DNA from 3 places in the Sphingomonas sp. DC4900 genome. Region 2 is predicted to be linked to each of the others. Evidence: predicted binding sites of a transcription regulator. Region 2 holds the regulator's gene; each other region holds the start of a gene.

Region 1 (7,858 bases), on a different contig from region 2:
ACATGCAGCCGACCCTGTTTGACCGTCCATGGCCCATAGCCGGGAACATCGAGGCGCTCGGCAACCTCGATCGTGCGATCCTGATGCCAGCCGAGCGCCCAATTGCTCGCGTCGCGCTTGTCGAACAGCAGCGCCCGTACCGGTCGCGCCGCGGAACCGATCAAACGCCGGACATCGTCGTGGATCGCGCGGCAGGCGCTCAAGCGGGCTGCGTCGTCCGGTGCGATGCGCAAACCCGGACGATCGGCAGGCATGGCGTCGAACAGGCGCTCCAGTTCGGCGAGCGACGCAGCGTCGAGCCGTCCGGGCCATAGGGTGAAACCCTGCTCTGCCAGCGCCTGCTTCATCCGAACGGCTGCTCGATCGCGTGGGGCGGCGTGCTGAACCAGCGGGGGCCGTCGGTGGTCATGTGGAAGCAGTCTTCCAGGCGGACGCCGAACTTCCCGGGGAGGTAGAGGCCCGGTTCGTTCGAGAAGCACATGCCGGGTGCGAGGCGGGTCGTTTCGCCGCGGACCAGATTGACGGGTTCGTGGCCATCCATGCCGATGCCGTGGCCGGTGCGGTGCGACAGGCCGGGCAGCTTATAGTCGGGGCCGTAGCCCAGGCTGGTGTAATAGCGGCGGACGGCGTCGTCGACGCTGCCCGCGGTGGCGCCGAGCTTCGCGGCGGCGAAGGCGACCTGCTGGCCGCGGGCGACCTGATCCCACACCTTTCGGTGGTCTGCGCTGGGCGATCCCTTCGGCACCCAGGTGCGCGAGACGTCGGACTGATAGCCCTGCACGGTGCAACCGCAGTCCATGAGCAGGATTTCGCCCGGCGTGACGCGATATACCTCGCGGCTGCCGTGGGGCAGTGCCGCGGCAGGGCCGATCAGGGCGAGGGCGAATTCGGGATCGCCGCCCAGTTTCCGCGTCGCGGCGTTCATCAACGCGCCGATCTCCGTACCGGTCATGCCGGTTTCGACGCGGGGCGCGAGCCAGCGATAGGCCGCCAGCGTGACGTCCGTCGCGGTCTGCATTAGCGCGATCTCGGCCGCGGTCTTCACCATGCGGCAACCGCGGACGATTGGGTTGGCGCTGACTTGCCGTGCGGGGGGAGCGAAGCGGGCAAGGTCGGCGGGGATGAAGCTGCGGACGGTCTCCTCGATGCCGATCCTGGCGTTGGCGAGGCCGCGCTCCTTTAGCCAACCGGCGACGATGGCGAGCGCGTTGCCGTCCTCCTGCCAGACGCGCACCTCCGCGGGGACGGCGAGCGTCTGACGCACCGAGGGTTCTTCGAAAAACGGCGTGACGATCAGCGGCTGGCCTTCGCGGGGCAGGATAGCGAGCGTCGGCCGCTCGCTGCGACCCCAGCGCACGCCAGTGAAGTAGATCATTGAGGATCCCGGCTCGATCAGGACGGCGCCGATGTCGTTCTGCGCCATCAGCGCCTGAGCGCGGGCCAGGCGGCGGGCGCGCTCGTCGGGGCCGATCGGCTGGGCGCCGGTGGTGATGTCGCGGAGCGCGGACAGGTCGGGTTCGGCGGCGCGGAGGATGGCCGACGAGAGCAGCGGCGTAGCGGCAGCCGCGGCGAGAAACGTGCGGCGCGAAGGGGTGAAGGGCATCGCGAAACGATACGGCGCTTGACCCGGCGCTCGCAATCCCCTTCCCTTAAGCGCGAATCCGGGAGGGAATGAATGGCCAAGCGGCTGACTGTGTTTATTGTTATCGGCCTGTTGCTCGGCATCGTTACCGGCCTGGTTCTGAACGGCTGGCTGGACGACGGCACGCCGGAGGCCGCGGCGCGGCTGAAGGCGATCGCCGGCTATTTCACGATCGGCACGACGGTGTTCCTGCGGCTGATCAAGATGATCATCGCGCCGCTCGTCTTCGCGACTTTGGTCAGCGGCATTGCGCAGATGGGCGATACCGCGGCGCTGGGGCGCGTCGGGGCGAAGGCGATCGGCTGGTTCATCGGCGCGAGCCTGGTGTCGCTCGGCCTCGGCCTGGTGCTGGTCAATGCGATCCATCCGGGCGTCGGCATCAACCTGGCGCTGCCGCCGGCCGGCACCGATGCGGGTGTCGCGACCGCGGCATTCAGCCTCGACAAGTTCATCACGCATATCGTCCCCGCATCGATGATCGAGGCGATGGCGACCAACGAGATCCTGCAGATCGTCGTCTTTTCGATCTTCGTCGGGGTCGCGCTGACCGCGGTCGGCGAGCGGGGTGCGCCGCTGGTGCGGGCGGTCGACGGCCTCGTCGCCGTCATGCTGCGGATCACCGACTATGTGATGCGCGTCGCGCCGGTGGCGGTGTTCTGCGCCGTGACCGCGACGCTCGCCGAGCGCGGTGCCGGGGTGATCGGGCAGCTCGCCTTCTTCATGGGCAGTTTCTATTTCGCGCTCCTGTGCCTGTGGGCGGTGCTGCTCGGCGTCGGGTTCCTCGTCATCGGGCCGCGGATCAAGGATCTGATCCGCTACGTTCGCGAGCCGCTGCTGGTCGCCTTCACCACCGCCTCGTCGGAAGCGGCCTATCCGCGGATGCTGGAGGCGCTCGACAAGTTCGGGGTGCCGCCGCGGATCGCGAGTTTCGTTCTCCCCTTGGGCTATTCGTTCAACCTCGACGGGTCGATGATCTACATGACGTTCGCGTCGCTGTTCATCGCCCAGGCCTATGGCATCGACATGCCGCTGGGGACGCAGGTAGCGATGCTGCTGTTCCTGATGATCTCGTCCAAGGGCATTGCGGGCGTGCCGCGGGCCAGCCTGGTGGTGATCGCCGCGGTGCTGCCGGTGTTCGACATTCCGGAGGCGGGGCTGCTGCTGATCCTGGCCATCGACCATTTCCTCGACATGGGCCGCACCGCGACCAACGTAATCGGCAATGCGGTGGCGGCATCGGTGGTCGCCAAGTGGGAGGGCGGCTTCGACCCTCGCGAGCCGGCCGAGATCGACCCGGCGGTGGCGGAGGGGCCGGCGTTGCCGCCGGCCACCAGCTTCAGGCACTAAACGCCAGGATCAGGCGTAGGCGTAGGGCCCGCCCTGCGCCAGCGCGGCCTGGTAGGCCGGGCGGGCATGCACCTTTTCCAGCCAGGCGATCGTCGCCGGGCGAGCGGTATCGAGGCCGGCGCGGCTGCGCGCCGCCTCCAGTGGGAAGCTCATCATGATGTCGGCGGCGGTCATCGCGTCGCCGGCGAACCAGGGGCGCTGCTTCAGCTCCGATTCGACATAGTCGAGGTGGACGTCGATCATCGGCTGGATGCGCTTCATCGCGGGCTTGCCCATCAGCGGCACCTTGCTGAGGACGAGCTTCAGCAGCAGTGGCGGCATCAGCGAGCCTTCGGCATAATGCAGCCAGAAGCGGTAGCGGAGCGCCGAGTCGCGATGCGCGGGCGCTCCGAGGCGGCCGTCGGCCTTCTCGACCAGATATTCGACGATCGCACCGGTTTCGGCGATGACGTTGCCGCCGTCCGTATCCTCGATGACCGGCGACTTGCCCAAGGGGTGGACCTGCTTCAGCTCGGGCGGCGCCAGCATCGTCGTCTTGTTCCGCTCGTAGCGCTTGACCTGATAGGGCAGGCCCAGTTCCTCGAGCATCCACAGCACGCGCTGCGACCGGCTGTTTTCGAGATGGTGAACGATGATCATGGCTGTTCCCCTGTTGCGGTCGCGCGCCAGATCCAGGCGGAGGCCGGGAGCGCGACGATGCCGTCGGCTGTATAACGCTGCAATGCCGATTTGAGCCGATCGTCGAGCGATGGATCGGCGGCGTCCTTGAGCGCCGAGGCGAGCGGGCCGATGTGGTGGAAGAAATCGGCGGCATCGGCGACCGGATCGGGGCCGGCCCCGGCGACATATGCGAAGTCGATGCGGGTGGCGCTGTCGACGCTCCAGCCCGCCTGGGTGAGGATCGCGGCCGTGGCGGTCCGGTCGGCGAACCCGAAGGGTCCAGGGGCGTAACCGGCGGCGGATTGTGGGCGGGTGCCGGTGACCTGCTCGATCAGATCGGACGCCCAGACATTGTCACTGCGGTCGCGGAAGCAGGAGAAGACGAGGCGGGCGCCGGGGTTGGCCGCGGTGCGGAGCGTGGCGAAGGCGGCAACGGGATCGGCGAAGAACATGACGCCGTGGCGCGAGACGATGAGGTCGGCGGGTGGGAGTTGCGGGGTCATCGCAATGGCGTCGCCATGATGGAAGGCGACGGTGCCGCGGTCGCCGGCGCGGGTGCGCGCCGTCCGGATCAGGTCGGCGGACAGGTCCAGGCCGGTGACGGTGGCGTCGGGGCGGGCGTCGGCGAGCGCGAGGCTGGTGGCGCCGGCGCCGCAGCCGATGTCGATCGCGTGGAAGGGGCCGGCGGGGGCGGCGCTGCGGATCGCGGCGTCGAGATGCGGGGACAAATTGGCGAAGGAACGGTCGGTGCGCTGCCATTCGGCGGCCCAGGTGCGGCCGACGCGGCCGGTCCAGTCTGTGGCGGTGGTCATGGGGTGGGTCCGGTTTCGATGGGTTGGCTCTAGCTCAGTGACGCGTCGCCCTCACCCTTCCCACCCGGCTGCGCCGGGCGGGCCCCTTCCCTCTCCCAATGGGAGAGGGAGGGAGGCGCGAAGCGCCGGAAGGGTGAGGGTGATGCCATGATTGTTATCGCCGTCGTCCTTCTACCCACCCAACCCATTTCCGCCAAAACGAGCGTGGAAGTGGACGAAGTGGAGGATACGTCATCGTCCGAAGCGCCCCCATGCGAAAGGGGCCCGCCGTTGCCGGCGAGCCCCTCTCGTAGCATCCGATCGGATGGCGCGGCGATCACAGATCGTCGTCGGCTTCCGGGCCGGCCATCATTTCCTCGGCGACCTTTTCGGTGCGCTGACGGATCGCCTTTTCGAGGCGGTCGGCCATTTCGGGATTCTCGCGCAGGTAGTTCTTGGCGTTCTCACGCCCCTGCCCGATCCGTACCGAATCGTAGGAGAACCAGCTGCCCGACTTTTCGACGAGGCCCGCCTTCACGCCGAGATCGAGGATCTCACCGATCTTCGAAATGCCCTCGCCGTACATGATGTCGAATTCGACCTGCTTGAACGGCGGGGCGACCTTGTTCTTCACCACCTTCACGCGCGTGGTGTTGCCGGTAACTTCCTCGCGGTCCTTGATCGCGCCCGTGCGGCGGATGTCGAGGCGGACGGAGGCGTAGAACTTCAGCGCGTTGCCGCCCGTCGTCGTTTCCGGATTGCCGTACATCACGCCGATCTTCATGCGCAGCTGGTTGATGAAGATCACCATGCAGCGCGAGCGGCTGATCGAGCCGGTGAGCTTGCGCAGCGACTGCGACATCAGGCGCGCCTGCAGGCCGACGTGGCTGTCGCCCATCTCGCCCTCGATTTCGGCGCGGGGGACGAGCGCGGCGACCGAATCGACCACGAGCACGTCGATCGCGTTCGAGCGGACGAGCGTGTCGGTGATTTCGAGCGCCTGTTCGCCGGTGTCGGGCTGCGACACGATCAGTTCGTCGATGTTGACGCCCAGCTTCTTGGCATAGACGGGATCGAGCGCGTGTTCGGCGTCGACGAAGGCGGCGGTGCCGCCGTTCTTCTGCGCTTCGGCGATGACATGCAGCGCAAGCGTCGTCTTGCCCGACGATTCAGGGCCATAGACTTCGATCACGCGGCCGCGCGGCAGGCCACCGACGCCGAGCGCAATGTCGAGGCCGAGGCTGCCGGTCGAGATCGCCTCGACCTGCATCGTTTCCTTCTGGCCGAGCTTCATCGCGCTGCCCTTGCCGAAGGCGCGATCGATCTGCGCGAGGGCGGCGTCGAGCGCCTTTTGACGGTCTGCGTTTGCGGTTGCCATGCCGGTGTCGATCACTTTCAGATTGGCGGCCATCGGGAGGGTTCCTCGCTAGAGCAAGCGCGCGGCATGAGCAACGCGTCTGTTCTGTATGTACGATGTTTGTTCCATGAGAACAAGAGGGGAACTTTGGTTTTGGGCCATGGGGTTGGTGGATATGGTTCGCGCGAAGACGCGAAGACGCGAAGAGGTTTTGCGCGCGGAGGCGCGGAGGACGCGGAGGGGTTGCGCTTGTGGCAGCGGCGGCTTTTCGCAGCCTTTGGCGTCACCCCAGCGGAGGCTTGCGTCTTTCTCGGCGCTGGTGGCGCGCTATAAATATAAGATCCCAGCCTGCACTGGGATGACGGTTGGAGAGCGGGAGGGATAGCCCTTTTAGGTAAGGGTCGTGGCGAGGGTCCACCAGCCTTTGGCTGCCGCCGCGTCGCGGGCGGCGTCACGGGTCGTGTCGTCCGCGAACAAGGCGAAGCAGGTGGCGCCGCTGCCGGACATGCGGGCCAGATGGACGCCGGTTGCCCCTTCGAGAAGCGACAGGACGTCGGCGATGACGGGGGCGAGTGCGAGCGCGGCGGGTTGCAGGTCGTTGCGGCCGGCGGTGGCGCGGGTGAGAAGGTCGCCCTCCCCTGCAATGCCGCCGCGGTCGGTGCCGTCCCAGCGGGCGAAGACCGCGGCGGTGCTGACCGCGACGCCGGGGTTAACCAGAAGCAGCGGCATGCCGGCGAGGCCAGCGATGGGGATCAGCGCGTCGCCCTTGCCCGTGCCCAGGGTGGTGCGGCCATCGAGGCAGGCGGGCACGTCGGCGCCGAGCGTTTCGGCGAGGACGAAGAGGCGCGGGTCCTGCGAGGCGACGCCATGCAGGCGGGCGAGCGCGCGCAGCGTCGCGGCGGCGTCGGCCGATCCGCCGCCCATCCCTGAGGCGATGGGGAGATGCTTGTCGAGCGTGATCGCGTGATGCCCGGCGATGCCGAACGTCTCGCGGAAGGCGTCGGCGGCTTTTTGCACGAGGTTCGGGCCGGATGCCGTCTCGAGTGCCGCGGCGAACGGGCCGGTGATGGCGAAACTGTCGGTGTCGGCGGGTACGACGGTCACCGTGTCGCCATCGGCTGCGAAGGCGAACAGCGTTTCGAGCGCGTGATAGCCGTCCGGCCGGCGATGGCGGACGTGGAGCGCGAGGTTGATCTTGGCGGGGGCGGCTTCGACGATCATCGGGCGGGCGGGCCTTGTGCAATCCGGGTGGCGAGCGCCGCGGCGTCCTGGGCCGGAGCGGTCAACGCCGCGGCGCGCCACGCGTAGCGGGCTTCGTAGCGGCGGCCCAGCGCCCAATAGACGTCGCCGAGATGTTCGGCGATTTCGGCATTCGTCGGCTCCGCCTCGGCGGCGCGCTCGATCAGCGGCAGCGCGCGCGCGGTGTCGCCGTTGACGAACAGCGCCCAGCCAAGCGAATCGGCGATCGAGGCATCGTCGGGCTTGGCGGCGTGCGCGCGTTGCAGCATCGCGATCGAGGCAGGCACGTCGACGCGGCGTTCGGCCTGCGCGTAGCCGAGGTAATTGAGCGCGAGCGGCTCGGCAGGGGCGAGCGCAACCGCCTTTTGCAACGCGGCGCGGGCGGCGGGCCAATCGCCCGCCTGCTCCAGCGCGCCGCCATATTGCAGCCAGGCGTTCCACGCGGCGGGCTGCGCCTCGGCGATGCGGCGATACCAGCGGGCGGCTTCGGCGTTGTTGCCGGCGGTGCTGAGCTGATCGGCGTAGAGCTGCCAGGCGGCGGGGCCGGCGTCGGCGCGCTCGGCGTCGCGGCGGGCGAGTGCGAGGGCGTCGGCGGTGCGATCGGCGCGGGCGAGGATCGATATGCGCGCGGCAACGGCGGTGGAGGCAAAGGGGCTGGACGCGGGCACGGCGTCGAGCGTGACGAGCGCCTGATCGGTCGCATCCTCCCCCGCGAGCGCCTGGGCGAGCAGCAGGCGGGCGCGATCGTTGGCGGGCGAGGCGATGAGCGCGGTGCGGGTGAGCGCGATCGACAGCGGCGCGACGTCCTGATCGACGAGGTCG
Region 2 (7,858 bases):
GCTCGATCGGCGCCGATGCCATCCTCATCATCGTTGCCGCGCTGGACGACAATCAGATGGCGGAAATCGAGGCGTCGGCGCTCGATTGCGGCATGGACGTGCTGGTCGAGGTGCATGACGAATCCGAACTGGACCGCGCGCTCCGCCTCAAATCGCGGCTGATCGGCGTCAACAACCGCAATCTGCACGACTTCTCCGTCGACTTCGCCCGCACCTACGAGCTGGTCGGCAAGGCGCCAAAGGGCTGCACCTTCGTTGCGGAAAGCGGCCTCGAAACCCGCGCCGATCTCGATGCGATGGCGGCGCATGGCGTGCGCTGCTTCCTGATCGGCGAGGCGCTGATGCGCGCCGACGACGTCGAGGCCGCGACGCGGGCCTTGGTCGGGTGAGCCGCCTCACCCATATCGACGCCGACGGTGCCGCGCATATGGTCGATGTCGGCGACAAGGCGGTGACGCAGCGTCGCGCGGTCGCCACCGGCCGCATCGCCATCGCACCCGACGCCCTGGCGGCAATCCGCGACGGCGCCGCGAAGAAGGGCGACGTGCTCGCCGTTGCCCGCGTCGCCGGGATCATGGCGGCGAAAAAGACCGCGGACCTTATCCCGCTCTGCCACCCCTTGCCCCTCACCCGCGTCACGCTCGACCTGACGCTGGACGATGCCGGCATCACCGCAACCGCGCTGACCGCCACCGACGGCAAGACCGGCGTCGAGATGGAGGCGCTGACCGCCGTGTCGGTCGCCTTGCTCACCATCTACGACATGGCGAAGGCGATGGACCGCGCCATGACCATCTCGGACATCCGCCTGCTCGAAAAGGCCGGCGGCGCCTCTGGCGATTGGCGCGCCTGACGCCATGGCGCTGCTCCCGATCGACGAAGCCCAGGCGCGGCTGTTCGCGCACGCCCCGCCGGTCGGGACCGAAACCGTGCCGCTGACCGCCGCCGCCGGCCGCTGGGCGGCGGACGACATCGCCGCCCGCCGCACCCAGCCCGCCGCCGACCTGTCGGCGATGGACGGCTATGCGATCCGCTTCACCGACCTGCCCGGACCGTGGACGCTGATCGGCGAAAGCGCCGCCGGCCGCCCCTTTGCCGGCACCGTCGGGCCCGGCGAAACCGCGCGCATCTTCACCGGCGCGGCCATGCCCGAAGGCGCCGACACGGTGATGGTGCAGGAAGAGATCGCGGCCTCCGGCACCGCGATCCACCTGACTGGCGAAGGCCCGGCAACGCTCGGCCGCAACACCCGCCGCCGCGGCCTCGACTTTCACGCCGGCAATCGCCTGATCGCCCGCGGCGAGCGGCTGACGCCAGCCCGCATCGCCGTCGCCGCGACCGGCGGCATCGGCACGATCGCGGTCCACCGCCGGGTGCGCGTCGCCATCTGCGCGACGGGCGACGAACTGGTCGATCCGGGCACCCGCGGCGACGCGAGCGCGCTGCCCGAATCGAACCGCGCGATGCTGACGGCGATGCTCGCCGACCTGCCGATCGAGCTGATCGACCTCGGCATCCTGCCCGATGATCTCGATCGCCTGCGCGATGCGTTCGCGCGCGTCGACGCCGACCTGCTCGTCACCACCGGCGGCGCGTCCGTGGGCGACCACGACCTCGTGCGCCCGGCGCTGGAGGCGGCGGGCGGCGTCATCGATTTCTGGCGGATCGCGCTGCGGCCGGGCAAGCCGATGATGGCGGGACGGCGCGGCGCGATGCAGGTGCTGGGCCTGCCGGGCAACCCGGTATCGGCCTTCGTCACCGCCCTGCTCTTCGTCAAACCGTTGATCGCGCACCTGTCCGGCGCTGCGAACCCGCTGCCGCGCAGCACGATGGCGATCCTGGGGGAAGACCTGCCCGCCAACGGCCCGCGCACCGATTATCTGCGCGCAGAGCTGCGCGACGGCCGCGCCTATGCCTCGACCATTCAGGACAGTTCGATGCTGCTGACGCTGGCGCGCTCGCATTGCCTGATCGTGCGGCCGGTCGGTGCCCCCGTCGCGCGCGTGGGCGACTCGGCGGAAATCCTCGTCATCGCTTGACGCCCCACGAATTGTTCCCTAGAAGTTCCGCGTCTGTTCTGACGGGGAAGGACCGCTTATGCTCACGCGCAAGCAGCACGAGCTTGTATGCTTCATCAACGACCGGCTCGAGGAGACGGGCATCTCACCGTCGTTCGAGGAGATGAAGGACGCGCTCGACCTCAAGTCCAAGTCCGGCGTCCACCGCCTGATCAGCGCGCTGGAGGAACGCAACTTCATCCGCCGCCTTCCCAACCGTGCGCGCGCGCTGGAAGTGCTGCGCATGCCGGAACGCTCCGAACGCAAGGCGCCTGAAACGCCCGCTCCCGCTGCGCCGCCGAGCGCGCCGGCCGCGGGCAATGTGCGTCCCGCCCCCTCGCCGGCGAACGACGTCGTCGAAATCCCGCTGCACGGCCGGATCGCCGCCGGCGTGCCGATCGAGGCGTTCGAAGGCAGTTCGATGCTCGCCGTCCCCGCGGCGTTGCTCGGCACCGGCGAACATTATGCGCTGGAGGTTTCCGGCGACTCGATGGTCGAGGCTGGTATTCTAGATGGCGACTATGCGCTGATCCGCCGTACCGACATCGCCCGCGATGGCGAGATCGTCGTTGCGTTGATCGAGGATAGCGAGGCGACACTCAAATATTTCCGTCGCGAAGGCGCGATGATCCGCCTCGATCCCGCCAACCGCGCCTATGAGCCGCAGCGCTACGTTCCCTCGCACGTCCGCGTGCAGGGCAAATTGTCGGGTATCCTGCGCCGCTACGACTGACGGGATTCCGGCGTGGTGGCGCACCGCAAAACACGATCGTTCGTGAGACTTTTGTGACTTTCCAAACGGCGCCTTCTGCCTCCCGTCGAGGGCAGGGCATTCCGGCTTCCCGCTGATTGCGTGCTTGAAAGTCCTTAAATATCGGATGTTTAGACACGGGCATCATTGCGAGCGCAGCGAAGCAATGACGGATTGACCCGAACTCGTGCCGCTACGGGAAGCAGCGCCCCGTCGCAAAGGCTCAGACCGAGACCAGCGCTCGAGCTGAGGTCATCGCGGAGGCATGGCCGTCGGGATATCGTCCGGCCGAGGCGGGGCGACCTTGGCTCCCACCAACCATGGATGCCGATCCCCTGGCTGCGTCACGGTCCGCACACGCCCGCTCGCCAGGGTCAGCATGACCCCGCCGGTACGCCGCAGCACGGGCGCGTCTAGCCGCAGCCAGCGCGGCCGGCACGCCCGCGGCAGCCGCCGGTCGCTCACCACGACGTCCGCCCTCCCGCAGGCCGCGACCACATCCCGCCATGCCAGTTGGTAGCCGCTGCGGGTTGCCAGGACGCGGAACGACTGCCCTCCCCCGTCCCGCAGGACCGCCACGCACGCATCGCGGCTGCACCGGGCCTCCGGCAGATCGTCGAGCAGCCACGGCTCGCCATCGGTCCCGCCATTTTCGGCGAGCATCGCCCGCGTATAGTCCCCGGCGCGGTCGCGCAGCAGCGCCAGCCGGCCACCCAGCCGGATCGCCATATGCCGCCCGTCCCCCGTCACCAGCAGATCGGGTGGCGGGGTCGACGCCGCCCAGGCGGCACCGGCGACGACCGGCAGCACGCCGATCCAGCGCATCCGCGTACTCCACAGCGCCAGCCACAGCCCACCGGCGACCATCGACAGAAACGCCCCCAGCGGCATCGACGACACCACCAGAGACGCGCCCGGCGCATCCGCCACGACATGCGCCAGCCACAGCAGCCCGCGCAGCGCCCCATCGGTCAACCACCACACGGGCCCGCCCAGCCCGACCGTGTCCAGCACCAACGCCCCCGCCTCCAGCGGCATGACGACGAACGTCGTCAGCGGGATGGCGACGATATTGGCCGCAGCCCCATACAGGCCCGCCTTGTGGAAGTGATAGATTGCGATCGGCATCAGCGCCGCCTCCACCACCACGCCCGTCAGCAGCAGCGACCCAAGCCCGCGTAGCAGACGGCGTGCGCGCGCTTCCTCACGCGGCTCGAACCACCCGCGCACCCGCGGATGCTCGTGCAGCGCAACGATCGCCACGATCGCGGCGAACGACAGCTGGAAGCTTGGCCCCACCAGCGCTTCCGGCCGCACCGCGAGCACGACCATCGCGCCGGCCGCAACCAGCCGCAGCGTCATCGCCTCCCGCCCCATCGCCAGCGCCGCCAGCACGAGCAGCGCGGCGACGCACGATCGGATCGTGGGCACCTGGGATCCGGTGAGCAACGTATAGCCGATGGCGGCCAACGCCCCCATCCCCGCCGCGACCAACGGCAACCGGACGCGGATGGCGAGCCATGGCCACAGCGCGAGCAGCCGCAACGTGACGAACATCGTCGCCGCCACCGCCGCGGTGATGTGCAGCCCGCTGACCGACAGCAGATGCGCGAGGCCCGCCCGCCGCATCGCCTCCGCATCGCGCTCGCTGATCGCACCCTCGTCCCCGGTCGCCAGCGCCGCCGCAATGCCGCCCCGGCTCCCCCCCAGCCGATCGGTGATATGCGCGGTCAGGCGTCGCCGCAGGCTGCCCTCCGCCGCGCCGGGCGACACCAGCTCCACCGGCGCGAACCCCCGACCGGTCGCGCCAATCCCGGCAAACCACGCCGCCCGCGCAAAATCATACGCTCCCGGCACTGACGCCGCGGCCGGAGGCATCAACCGCGCCCGCAGCCGGATTCGCGCCGCCTCACCCAGCCCCCTCGGCACATCATCGGTCGCCAGGTTGATCCGCACCCGCGGTGGCAGTCCGATCCCCGGATCGCTCTCGATCGTCAGCCGCACCAGATCGCGCGCGACGAGCGCCTCCATCCCGACCACCCGCCCCGTCACCACGGCGACGACCGGCCGCGCCAGCACCGGGGCCGCGACCTGCTCGGCGCGCCACCATGCGGTCGCCACGCCTGCCGCCATCAGAACCGCGCCGACAGCGACGCTATGCGCCGCCCGCCCGCCCCGCCCGATCGCCGCCGCAACGCAGGCGATGGCGAGTGCCGCCAGCATCGCCGCGATCCACTGGTTGGGGTCGGGCATCAGGAACCAGCCGCCAGCGCCCGTCCCGAACGCCACCGGCACCCATAAAGCAATCCGATCGCGTTCCGCGTGCAGCCACGCTTCCACACGATCGCGCAACCGATGCCACCCCTGGGGCATTTGAAGGCGCACGGAGCGCGTGCTAGAGGCCGCGGCGGCTGAACTGGCCATCAGGTTTCAAACTTTGGGAGCAAGCGCGGTTGGGCGCAACAGTTGAAAATCGTTCGGGCGACGGCGCGGGAATAGTCACGCGATTCGCCCCCTCGCCCACCGGCTATCTGCACCTCGGCGGCGCGCGCACCGCGCTGTTCAATTGGCTGTACGCGCGTCACCATGGCGGCACGTTCCTGCTGCGGATCGAGGATACCGATCGTGCCCGCTCGACGCAGCCGGCGATCGACGCGATCCTCGCCGGCCTGCAATGGCTGGGCATCGATTGGGACGGCGACGCCGTCTTTCAGTTCGCGCGCGCCGATCGCCATGCCGAAGTGGCGCATCAGATGGTGGCGAACGGCCATGCCTATCGCTGCTACATGACGCAGGACGAGATCGCCGCGCAGCGCGAAGCGGCGCAGGCGGCGAAGCAGCCGCTGCGCATCCGCTCGCCTTGGCGCGACGCCGATCCCGCGACCGCGCCGGACGGCCAGCCCTTCGTCGTGCGCCTCAAGGCGCCGCGTGAGGGCGCGACGACGATCGACGACCAGGTACAGGGGTCGGTGACGGTCCAGAACAGCGAGCTCGACGACCTCATCCTCCTGCGCTCGGACGGCACGCCCACCTATATGCTCGCGGTGGTGGTCGACGATCACGACATGGGCGTGACGCACGTCATCCGCGGTGACGACCACCTCAACAACGCCTTTCGCCAGCTGCCGATCTACAAGGCGAATGGCTGGCCGGAGCCGGTCTACGCGCATATCCCGCTGATCCACGGCACCGACGGCGCAAAGCTGTCGAAGCGCCACGGCGCGGTGGGGATCGAAGCGTATCGCGACGAGCTCGGCATCCTGCCCGAAGCCTTCGACAATTACCTGCTCCGCCTCGGCTGGGGCCATGGCGACGATGAGATCATCAGCCGCGAACAGGCGACCGAATGGTTCGACCTCGACGCGGTCGGCAAGAGCCCGTCGCGCTTCGATTTGAAGAAGCTCGAAAACCTCAACGGCCATTACATCCGTGCCGCCGACGACGCGCGGCTGGCAGGGTTGGTCGCGGGGATCGGCGGCTATACCGACGTCGATCTGCTCACGCGCGCGATGCCGGTGCTGAAGGCGCGCGCCGCTAATCTCAACGAACTGAGCGACGGCGCCGCTTTCCTGTTTGCGGTCCGGCCGCTCGCGATGGATCAGGCAGCTTCGGACCTGCTGACCGCCGACGCCCGAACGCTCCTCGCTGCGCTGCACGCCGCGCTTGACGCGGTGCAGCAGTGGGATCAGGAGACAATCGAAGCAGCGGTACGGCAGGTGGCGGACAGCACGGGCGTGAAGCTCGGACAGATCGCCCAGCCGCTCCGCGCCGCTCTCACCGGGCGCAAGACCTCGCCCGGCATTTTCGACGTGCTCGCGTTGCTCGGCAAAGAGGAAAGCCTCGGCCGCATCGCGGACCAGATGCAAGTCTGATAGGAAGGACAACCAGATGACCGAAGCCGCAAAGGTATCCGTGAACGGCAAGGATTTCGACTACCCGGTCATGTCCGGCACTGTCGGACCGGACGTCGTCGACATCCGCAAGTTCTACGCGCAGACCGGGGACTTTACCTACGATCCGGGGTTCACCTCGACGGCTTCGTGCCAGTCGAAGCTGACCTATATCGACGGCGACGAAGGCGTTCTGCTGCATCGCGGCTATCCGATCGGCGAGCTCGCCGAACAGTCGAGCTTCATGGAAGTCGCCTATCTGCTGCTGAATGGCGAGCTGCCCTCGGCGGACGAGCTGACGGGCTTCACCAACACGATCACGCGCCACACCATGGTGCATGAGCAGCTCGCGGCGTTCTTCCGTGGCTTCCGCCGCGATGCGCACCCGATGGCGATCATGTGCGGCGTGGTCGGCGCGCTGTCGGCCTTCTATCACGATTCGACCGACATCCATGATCCGGTGCAGCGCACCATCGCGTCGCATCGCCTGATCGCCAAGATTCCTACGATCGCGGCGATGGCGTACAAGTACAGCGTGGGTCAGCCCTTCCTGTACCCGGACAACTCGCTGTCCTACACCGGTAACTTCCTGCGCATGACGTTCGGCGTTCCGGCCGAGCCGTATGAAGTGAACCCGGCCGTCGAAAAGGCGATGGACCGTATCTTCATCCTGCACGCCGATCACGAGCAGAACGCCTCGACCTCGACCGTCCGTCTCGCCGGTTCGTCGGGCGCGAACCCGTTCGCGTGCATCGCCGCCGGCATCGCCTGCCTCTGGGGTCCGGCACATGGCGGCGCGAACGAAGCCGCGCTCAACATGCTGCGCGAGATCGGCACGCCCGAGCGTATCCCCGAGTTCATCGCGCGCGCCAAGGACAAGAACGATCCGTTCCGCCTGATGGGCTTCGGTCACCGCGTGTACAAGAATTACGATCCGCGCGCGACCGTGATGCAGAAGACCGTGCGTGAGGTCTTCGACGCGCTGAAGGTCAACGATCCGCTGTTCGACACCGCACTGCGGCTGGAAGAGCTGGCGCTGTCGGACGATTACTTCATCGAGAAGAAGCTGTTCCCGAACGTCGATTTCTATTCGGGCGTCATCCTGTCGGCGATCGGCTTCCCGACCGAGATGTTCACCGTGCTGTTCGCGCTCGCCCGCA
Region 3 (7,858 bases), on a different contig from region 2:
CCGCCGGATCGACCGCCTCGTTGACCACATCATAGCTGCGGATTTTGCTGCCATACCGACCGAGCACGGTGCGGATATGCGTCGTCAGCAGCCGTTCGCCCTCGGCGCGGGGGCGGCTGCCGAAATCATAGGCGTTCAGCCACTTCGGCTGCCATTTCGGCTGGTGCCACAACAGATTGTGTCCGCGCACCGCCAGGCCGTTGCGCTCCGCCCAAGCGACGATCGTATCGAAGGGCGCGAAGTCGAACACGTCGGGCGCGGGGCGCAGCCGCTGCCACTTCATTTCGTTTTCGGCGACGACCAGCCCGCATTGCTGGGCGATCAGTTGCGCATAGGCCGGGTCGCGGACCGGCAGGCCCGGCGGCGAGCCCGGCTGCCACGGAATCGCCGATCCGAAGCGCAGCCCCTTGCGCGCGGCGATCGCCTCCAGACTGTCGGCGGGGTGCGCGGCGCATGCGGCCGGCGCCGCCATGCCGGCGACGGCGAGCGCCGCGCCTCCCAAAATATCGCGTCGCGACGGCGGTGCCATGATAGCCTCTCCAACTTTCGTTATCGCTATCATTGGCCTCGCGGACGCCGCCGTCAAGGACGCAGCGCCGCTACCGCCCGATCACCATCACCAGTGGATCCAGCGCCTGCCCGGTCGGCAGCCGTCCCTCAACCGACAGTTGGCCGCGGGCATCGTCCCACACCAATGTCGCGCTGCGTCCACCCCCCGTGCGCCACGCGTTGGTCGTCCCGTCGTCGTCGTACAGCGTGAAGCGCGCGTCCCGCCCCGGATAGACGCGGACCTTGGCCAGCCCCTGCTCGCGGGCGGTGCTTTGCACCTGCTCCCCGATCGGCAGGATCGATCCGGCGCGCACGAACACCGGGATGCGGTCGATCGGCGCCGCCGCGTCGATCCACTGGCCACCGGTGTGGCGCTTGTCGGTCCACAGATCGTACCAGTCCGTCCCAGCGGGCAGATAGACGCGGCGGCTGGTCACCCCCTGTTCGGTGACGGGCGCGACGAGGAGGGCAGGGCCGAACATATATTCGTCGCCCAGCGTCTTGGCGGTGGCATCGTTCGGGAAGTCCATGAACAGCGCCCGCATGAACGGCGCACCGGTCAGGCTGGTCTGGCGTCCCAGCGCATAGATATAGGGCAGCAGTTCGTACCGCAGCCGCAGCGAGGCGGCGAGCACCGGCTCGGCCGCCGTGCCATAGTCCCAGATCGCCGTCGCCGGCCGCTGGCCATGGATGCGCAGCGTCGGCGTGAACACATTATACTGGAACCAGCGCACGAACAGCTCGGGATAGTCGCGATACGACGGCGCCATGGCGGTCGCGCCCGCCGGATCGATCAGCACGGGGCGCTGCGCCGCCGGGCCATTGGGCCACTGCCACCCGCCCGTATCGCTCGACCAATAGGCGATGCCGCTCGCCGTCATGCCGAGCCCCGCCGGCACCTGCCGCCGCAACGCCTCCCACGTCGAGCGCACGTCCGACGACCAGAACAGGCAGCCGTTCGCCTGCGTCCCCAGATAGGCCGCCCGGCACAGGATCAGGTTGCGCATATCCGGCCGGTCGCGCGCCGAGCCTTCCGCGACACTCAGCGTATGCAGCAGCGGGAAGACGTTGTGATAGCGATCGCCCGTGCCGATCGCATAGTGGAAGCCGTCCGGCACCAGATCGGGTTCGGTCTCGTCCAGCCAGGCGAAATCGAAGCCCGCGCTGAAGATATCGTCGCGGATCTTGCCCCAATACCAGGCGCGTGCGTCCGGGTTGGTGCTGTCGATCAGCGCGCCCGCGCGATCCGATCGGATCGACAGTCCGTCCACCGGCTTGCCCTCCGCGTCGTGCAGCAGCCAGCCCTTGGCGGCGAGCGTGTCGAACCAGCGGCTCTCCTTTTCGAACCGCGGCCAGATGCTGACGATGCTGCGGACGCCCTGCGACTTCAGATGGGCGTTCATGGCGACCGGATCGGGAAACGCCGTCCGGTCGATGTCCAGCTGCCCCATCCGGGTCCAATAGAACCAGTCGAGCACGATGATGTCGAGCGGATAGCGGCGCTGCCAGTACCCGTCCGCCACCGCGGTCAGCTCCGCCTGCGTCTCGTAGCGCGCCTTGCTCTGGATCAGGCCGAAGGCTGCTTTGGGCGGCAGCGGCGTCGCGCCGATCAACCTGGCATAGCCCGCATACAGATCGTCGCTGGTCCGCCCGGCGATGACGAAGAACGACACGCGCTCGCCGACGTTGGATTGCAGATGCGTCTGGCTGTGCAGGCCGGGCGAGACGATCGTCGCCGACGGATTGTCCCACAGGATCGCATAGCCTTTGTCCGTCACCATGAACGGCACGCACACCGCTTCGCCGGCGGGGCGATCGTAATCGTGGCGGCAATCGATCGTCCGCCCGCGCAGGTCGAGCACGCCGTCCTGATATTGGCCCAAGCCATAGTAGTGCGTGTCGGGCGTGTCGGCGAAGGTCGCGCCGACTCGGAACGTATGCTCGCCCGTTACGTCGTGCGGCGCCATCTCCCACCCGGTCATCGCGGTCAGCGGTGTGCCGTCGGCACGGTCGAAGCGGATCGACACGGGCGGCAGAGACGGAGCGAAATAGCGTTCCATCTGGCTCGGCGGCTTGGGCCAGGGTTGCGCCGCCACGGTGACGCGCAGGTCGCCCGAGGCGAAGACGTCGCCGCCGTCGTTCCCCCGCTGTCGGCTCCAGCCCGCGGCATCGCTTTTGCCGGAAATGCCATAGCCCGGCAGGCCTTCCGCTTGGCCCCGATCCGTCGCGATCGTCACGCGTACGATCCCCGGCCCGTAGGGCTCCACCGACACCAGCGCCCCATGGCGCTCGACGGTCGCCAGTCGCTGGGCATAGGCGGGCGCGCTGCCGGCCAGCAGCGCGGCGATGAGGGCGAGGCGCTTCATCGGCCCGCTCCCCGTTCGCCCAGTGCCTGGCGGATCGCCGCCTCGGCCACGGGCCGCATCGCAGCATAGCCCGCCGCCGTCGGATGCACGCCGTCGCTCGCCAGCCCCGGCTTCATCGCGCCTTGCCCGTCGTCCAACACGGGATGATAATCGACATAGGTGAACCCCTCGCGCTGGGCATACTCCCGGATCCACGCATTCAGCGCCGCGATCTGCGGCACCGGCTGCTTGTCCTTCGCCCAGGGGAAGGCGCCCGCCGGCGGCACGGAGGCAAGGATCACCCGGATGCCATGCGCGCGCGCCAGCTCCGCCATGCTCGCGATATGCCCTTCCACCGTCTCGATCGTTGCTGCACCGGTGTTGCCGGCGATGTCGTTGGTGCCGATCATGATGTGGACGGCCTGCGGGTGCAGGTCGATCACGTCCTGGCGAAAGCGGACCAGCAGCTGCGGCGTCGTCTGCCCGCCGATCCCGCGATCGATCACGCCGTCGCTGAAGAAGGTGGGATCGAGGTTGATCCAATTGTCGGTGATCGAGTCTCCCGCGAATACCACCCGCGGCCGTTCCGTCAGCGCGGCATTGGCGGCGCGATAGCGGCATAGCTGCCCGAAATCGCGGGTCAGAGTGTGCAACTGCTGCGCGGCCCAGCCAACCTTGGGATGGGCAGGGCAGGGATCGGCGACGATCCCGGTCGGGTCGCTTGCGAAGGGATCGCCGGCGGCGCTGACCTGTGCCGCGGCGGGCACCGCGCCCGACACCAGCACCGCGGCGCCCATGACACCCAGCCAACCATTGCCCACGACATTCTCCCCTACCTCTTGTGAGCGCTATCGTAGCCGCCCGGTCGCGCGTGTCCAATCTCTCAGCCGGTCGGATTGAAAAAGGGGCTGTCCTACACGCTTCGTTCGATCTATGTTCCTGGCATAGGCCAAGGGATCGTCACGGAAAAACACCCTCTTCGGCGTGACTTTTGTGACCTTTCGAAGGGACGTTCGTGGACCAGTTGCTTGTCGTTGCCATTCTCGCGCTTGCCGCCGGCCTGCTGATCGGTTGGCTGCTGGCGGCCCGTCGCAGCGGTCGACTCGCCGCCGATCTGGCGGTCGCGCAGAGCAAGGTCGCCGACGCTGAGCTCGTCGCCCGGACGCGCGACGCGGTGGAGCGCGAACGCAACGACGCGATGCGCGAACTCGCCGGTTTGCGAGCCCAGGTCGACGATCGCATCGCCACCGCCGACGCGCTGCGCACCGAACTCCTCGCCGTCCGCAGCGACCGCGACGCGGCACGCGCCGACCTTGCCGCCGCCGGCGCGCAGGTCGAGGCCGCGGAGGTCCGGCTGATCGACCTGCGCGCCCAGATCGATCAGAGTCTCGCCGCTGCCGACCTGCTCCGCCGCGAACTGGCGACGATCCGCGCCGATCGCGATGCCGCCCGCGCCGATCTCGCCGCGATGCAGGCACAGAGCGAGGCATTCGAAGCCCGCCTCGCCGACATGCGCGAGGCGAAGGAGATGATGGCGACGCAGTTCAACGACCTCGCCAACAAGGCGCTGACCGACGCGCAAAAGGCGTTCCTCGATCGAGCCGAGGCACGCTTCCGCCAGTCCGAAGAACTTGCCGGCAGCAATCTCAAGTCGCTGCTCCAGCCGGTCAACGACCGCCTGGCGCGCTATGAAGAGGGCGTCGCCAAGGTCGAGGCCGAGCGCCGCGACGCCTTCGGCGACCTCAAGGGCCAGATCGAACAGATGCGCCTCGGTCAGGAACGCGTCTCGGGCGAAGCCGCCAAGCTCGTCAATGCGCTCCGCAATGCACCCAAAGCCCGCGGTCGCTGGGGCGAACAGCAGTTGCGCAACGTCCTCGAAACCTGCGGCCTTGCCGAGCACACGGATTTTGCGATGGAGGTCAGCGTCGCGGACGGGGAAGGGGGGCGCCTGCGCCCCGACGCGATCGTCCGCGTCCCCGGCGGCAAGTCGCTCATCATCGACGCCAAGGTGTCGCTCAACGCCTACCAGGACGCGTTCGGCGCGGTCGACGAGAACGAGCGCCATATCGGCCTCACCGCCCATGCCGCCTCGATGCGCGCGCATATCAACGGCCTCAGCGCCAAGGCCTATTGGTCGCAGTTCGACGATACGCCCGAATATGTCGTGATGTTCGTCCCCGGCGAACACTTCCTCTCCGCCGCGCTGGAGCATGACGCCGGCCTGTGGGACTATGCCTTCGACAAAAAGGTCCTGCTCGCCACCCCCACCAACCTCATCGCCATCGCCCGCACCGTCGCGGCAGTGTGGCGTCAGGAAAAGCTCGCCAGCGAAGCCCGTGCGATCGGCGCGCTCGGAAAGGAGCTGTACGACCGTCTCGCCAAGGCCGGCGAGGATCTGCGCAAGGTCGGCAGCGGCCTCACCACCGCGGTGAACAATTACAACAGCTTCGTGTCGAGCTTTGAGAGCCGTGCTCTGGTGTCCGCACGCAAGTTCCGCGACCTCAACATCGAACCCGGGGCACGCGAGATCGGCGTTGCGGAACCGGTCGAGGCCTTGGCGCGCTACGGCGATGACGTACTGCGCCTTCCCGACGCAGCCGAATGAGGAACCCGCGATGAAGGGCATGCACCCCGGCGATATCGTGATGGATCAGGACGGCCGCATCACCGGGATGGTCGCCGGCGATGTCTTCATCCGTCCCGGCTGCGACGTCCGCATCAGCGGCATGGTCGCGGGCGACGTCTATGTCGAAGAGGGTGCCCGCGCCCGGATCAGTGGCATGGTATCCGGCAGCGTCTTCAACGATGGCGGCGCGGTGCGCGTCAGTGGCATGATCGGCGGATAGATGGCTTGCTCTACCCTGCGGCCTGTCTGCGGGCAGCATGGGTACAGAAACCGAAACGATCAGCCCCGATCGTTTTCACCAAGATGGTCATGTTGCCGTAAAAACGGGCAATCACCGGCTCTGCTGAGCCAGCACCTCATAGGCCATCACCGCCGTCGCGACCGCCGCGTTGAGGCTGTCCGCCTTGCCCAGCATCGGAATCTTGACCAGCAGATCACACGCCGCGGCATACTCCGCCGGCATCCCCTGCGCCTCATTGCCCGTCAGCAGGAACGTCGGCGCGGCATAGGTCGCCCCGCGATAGTCGTGGGTGGTGTCGAGGCTCAGTCCCACCAGCTGTCCCGGTCCCTGCCGCAGCCACCCGAGGAACTCCTCCCAACCGCTCCGAACCACGGGCACGGTGAACAGCGCCCCCATGCTCGCGCGGACGGCCTCGACCGAGAAAGGATCGACGCATTCGCCGATCAGGATCAGCCCGCCGGCGCCCACCGCATCGGCGGTGCGTAGGATGGTGCCGAGATTGCCCGGATCGCGCAGTCGCTCGGCGACCAGCCAGATGCCGGCACTGTTGCGGTCGAGGTCGGCCAACGCGCGGTCGAATTCGTCGAACACGCCCACGACGGCCTGCGGGTTATCCTTGCCCGACAGCTTGGATAGGATGTCGGGCGTCGTCTGGATCGACTCGCCGCCCGCCATCTCGACGTCGATCGACAGCGCATGGACCAACGGATGGTCGGCATTGGCTGCCGCATAGAACAGGATGCGGGGCAGGCGGCCCGTCTCGCGCGCTTCGGTCAGGATGCGCAGGCCCTCGGCCATGAACTGCCGCGCGCCGCGACGATGCTTCTTGTCGCGAAGTTCGCGGGCATATTTGACCAGCGGGTTGGAAAAGGCGGTAATCTCTCGGGGCATGGCGTGTCGGGCCTTCGCGCTAGCCGGAGGCTGACGCAAGGCAAAAGCGACACGCCCGGCCGGCGCGGCCGACAGCCGCGTCCGACGACGCGACTTTGCCGCGGCGCTGCCCTAAACGGAACGCCAGCCGAAATCCCGCCGGCGCCTCGCTCAGTCTTCGCCGAACTTCGCCTCGACCAGCTCACACAAGGCGCTCACCGCCGCCTCGGCCCCGTCGCCCGCCGCGCTGATCGTGATCGAATCGCCCTTGGCGGCGCCCAGCATCATCAGCCCCATGATCGACGTGCCGGTGACGGCGCCGTCGTCCTTGCGCACCTGCACCTCGACCGGCTGGCTGGAGGCGAGGGTGACGAACTTGGCGCTCGCCCGCGCGTGCAGGCCGCGCTTGTTGGTGATCAGGACGGTGCGCTCGATGCCGGCGCTCATGCCGCCGCCTCGCCCAGCACCTCGGATGCGACCGAGATATATTTGCGTCCCGCCTCGCGTGCCGCGGCGACCGCCTCGACCACCTTCATCGATTTGCGCGCCGACCCCAGCCGGATCAGCATCGGCAGGTTCATCCCAGCGATCACCTCGACATGCCCGCGCGTCATCAGCGAGATGGCAAGGTTCGACGGCGTACCCCCGAACAGGTCGGTCAGCACGATGACGCCACGCCCCGTATCGACCGCGGCGATCGCCGCGGCGATGTCCGCGCGGCGCTCTTCCATGTCGTCGTCGGGACCGATCGAGATGGTGGCGATCCGCTCCTGCGGCCCCACGACATGTACCATGGCGGTCACGAACTCTTCGGCGAGCCGTCCGTGCGTCACCAGAACCAGGCCAATCATATCGGTTACGTTACTCATTTGCTGGCCGGCGGCCCCTCGAGCGAGTCCTGCGGTGCGGCCCCCAGGTCGCGATGCGTAATGGTGGGCGAAAAACCCGCGTCGCGCAACCGTCGAGCGAGATGTTCCGCGACATGGACCGAGCGATGCCGCCCGCCGGTGCAGCCGATCGCGACGCTGACATAGGCTTTACCCTCAGCGCGATAGCGTGGGATCAGCAGTTCGAGCAGGCTGCCGATCTGCTCCATCGCGGCGGGATAGGCGGGGTCGGCCGCAACATAAGCGGAAACGTCGGCGTCCAGGCCGGTGCCCGGGCGCAGCAGCGGGTCCCAGTGCGGATTGCGCAGGAAGCGCATGTCGAACACCAGGTCGGCGTTGC

The links. The regulator LexA, encoded in region 2, represses DNA repair genes until DNA is damaged. The targets are predictions, from matches to a motif close to GTTCCNCNCTTGTTCT.
Region 1: recA (recombinase RecA) is a predicted target of LexA. The motif match lies at 5,928-5,943, and genes of this name have one in related genera.
Region 3: rmuC (DNA recombination protein RmuC) is a predicted target of LexA. The motif match lies at 3,819-3,834, and genes of this name have one in related genera.

What each region holds. Positions count from the first base shown of each region.
Region 1 covers NZ_JAFCUK010000010.1:67,212-75,069, forward strand. Annotated here, with positions in the region: gene ACP690_RS12245 (phytanoyl-CoA dioxygenase family protein) at 1-347, opposite strand, end outside; gene ACP690_RS12250 (M24 family metallopeptidase) at 344-1,603, opposite strand; gene ACP690_RS12255 (dicarboxylate/amino acid:cation symporter) at 1,676-2,989, shown strand; gene ACP690_RS12260 (glutathione S-transferase family protein) at 2,999-3,628, opposite strand; gene ACP690_RS12265 (class I SAM-dependent methyltransferase) at 3,625-4,461, opposite strand; gene recA (recombinase RecA) at 4,778-5,851, opposite strand; gene ACP690_RS12275 (4-(cytidine 5'-diphospho)-2-C-methyl-D-erythritol kinase) at 6,188-7,018, opposite strand; gene ACP690_RS12280 (tetratricopeptide repeat protein) at 7,015-7,858, opposite strand, start outside.
Region 2 covers NZ_JAFCUK010000004.1:177,254-185,111, reverse strand. Annotated here, with positions in the region: gene trpC (indole-3-glycerol phosphate synthase TrpC) at 1-389, shown strand, start outside; gene moaC (cyclic pyranopterin monophosphate synthase MoaC) at 386-853, shown strand; gene ACP690_RS07365 (molybdopterin molybdotransferase MoeA) at 858-2,039, shown strand; gene lexA (transcriptional repressor LexA) at 2,098-2,790, shown strand; gene ACP690_RS07355 (ComEC/Rec2 family competence protein) at 3,061-5,181, opposite strand; gene gltX (glutamate--tRNA ligase) at 5,262-6,680, shown strand; gene ACP690_RS07345 (citrate synthase) at 6,697-7,858, shown strand, end outside.
Region 3 covers NZ_JAFCUK010000010.1:35,421-43,278, reverse strand. Annotated here, with positions in the region: gene ACP690_RS12175 (endo-1,4-beta-xylanase) at 1-529, opposite strand, end outside; gene ACP690_RS12170 (TIM-barrel domain-containing protein) at 600-2,915, opposite strand; gene ACP690_RS12165 (SGNH/GDSL hydrolase family protein) at 2,912-3,691, opposite strand; gene rmuC (DNA recombination protein RmuC) at 3,910-5,499, shown strand; gene ACP690_RS12155 (hypothetical protein) at 5,510-5,740, shown strand; gene ACP690_RS12150 (TrmH family RNA methyltransferase) at 5,852-6,652, opposite strand; gene ACP690_RS12145 (HPr family phosphocarrier protein) at 6,803-7,078, opposite strand; gene ACP690_RS12140 (PTS sugar transporter subunit IIA) at 7,075-7,482, opposite strand; gene rapZ (RNase adapter RapZ) at 7,497-7,858, opposite strand, start outside.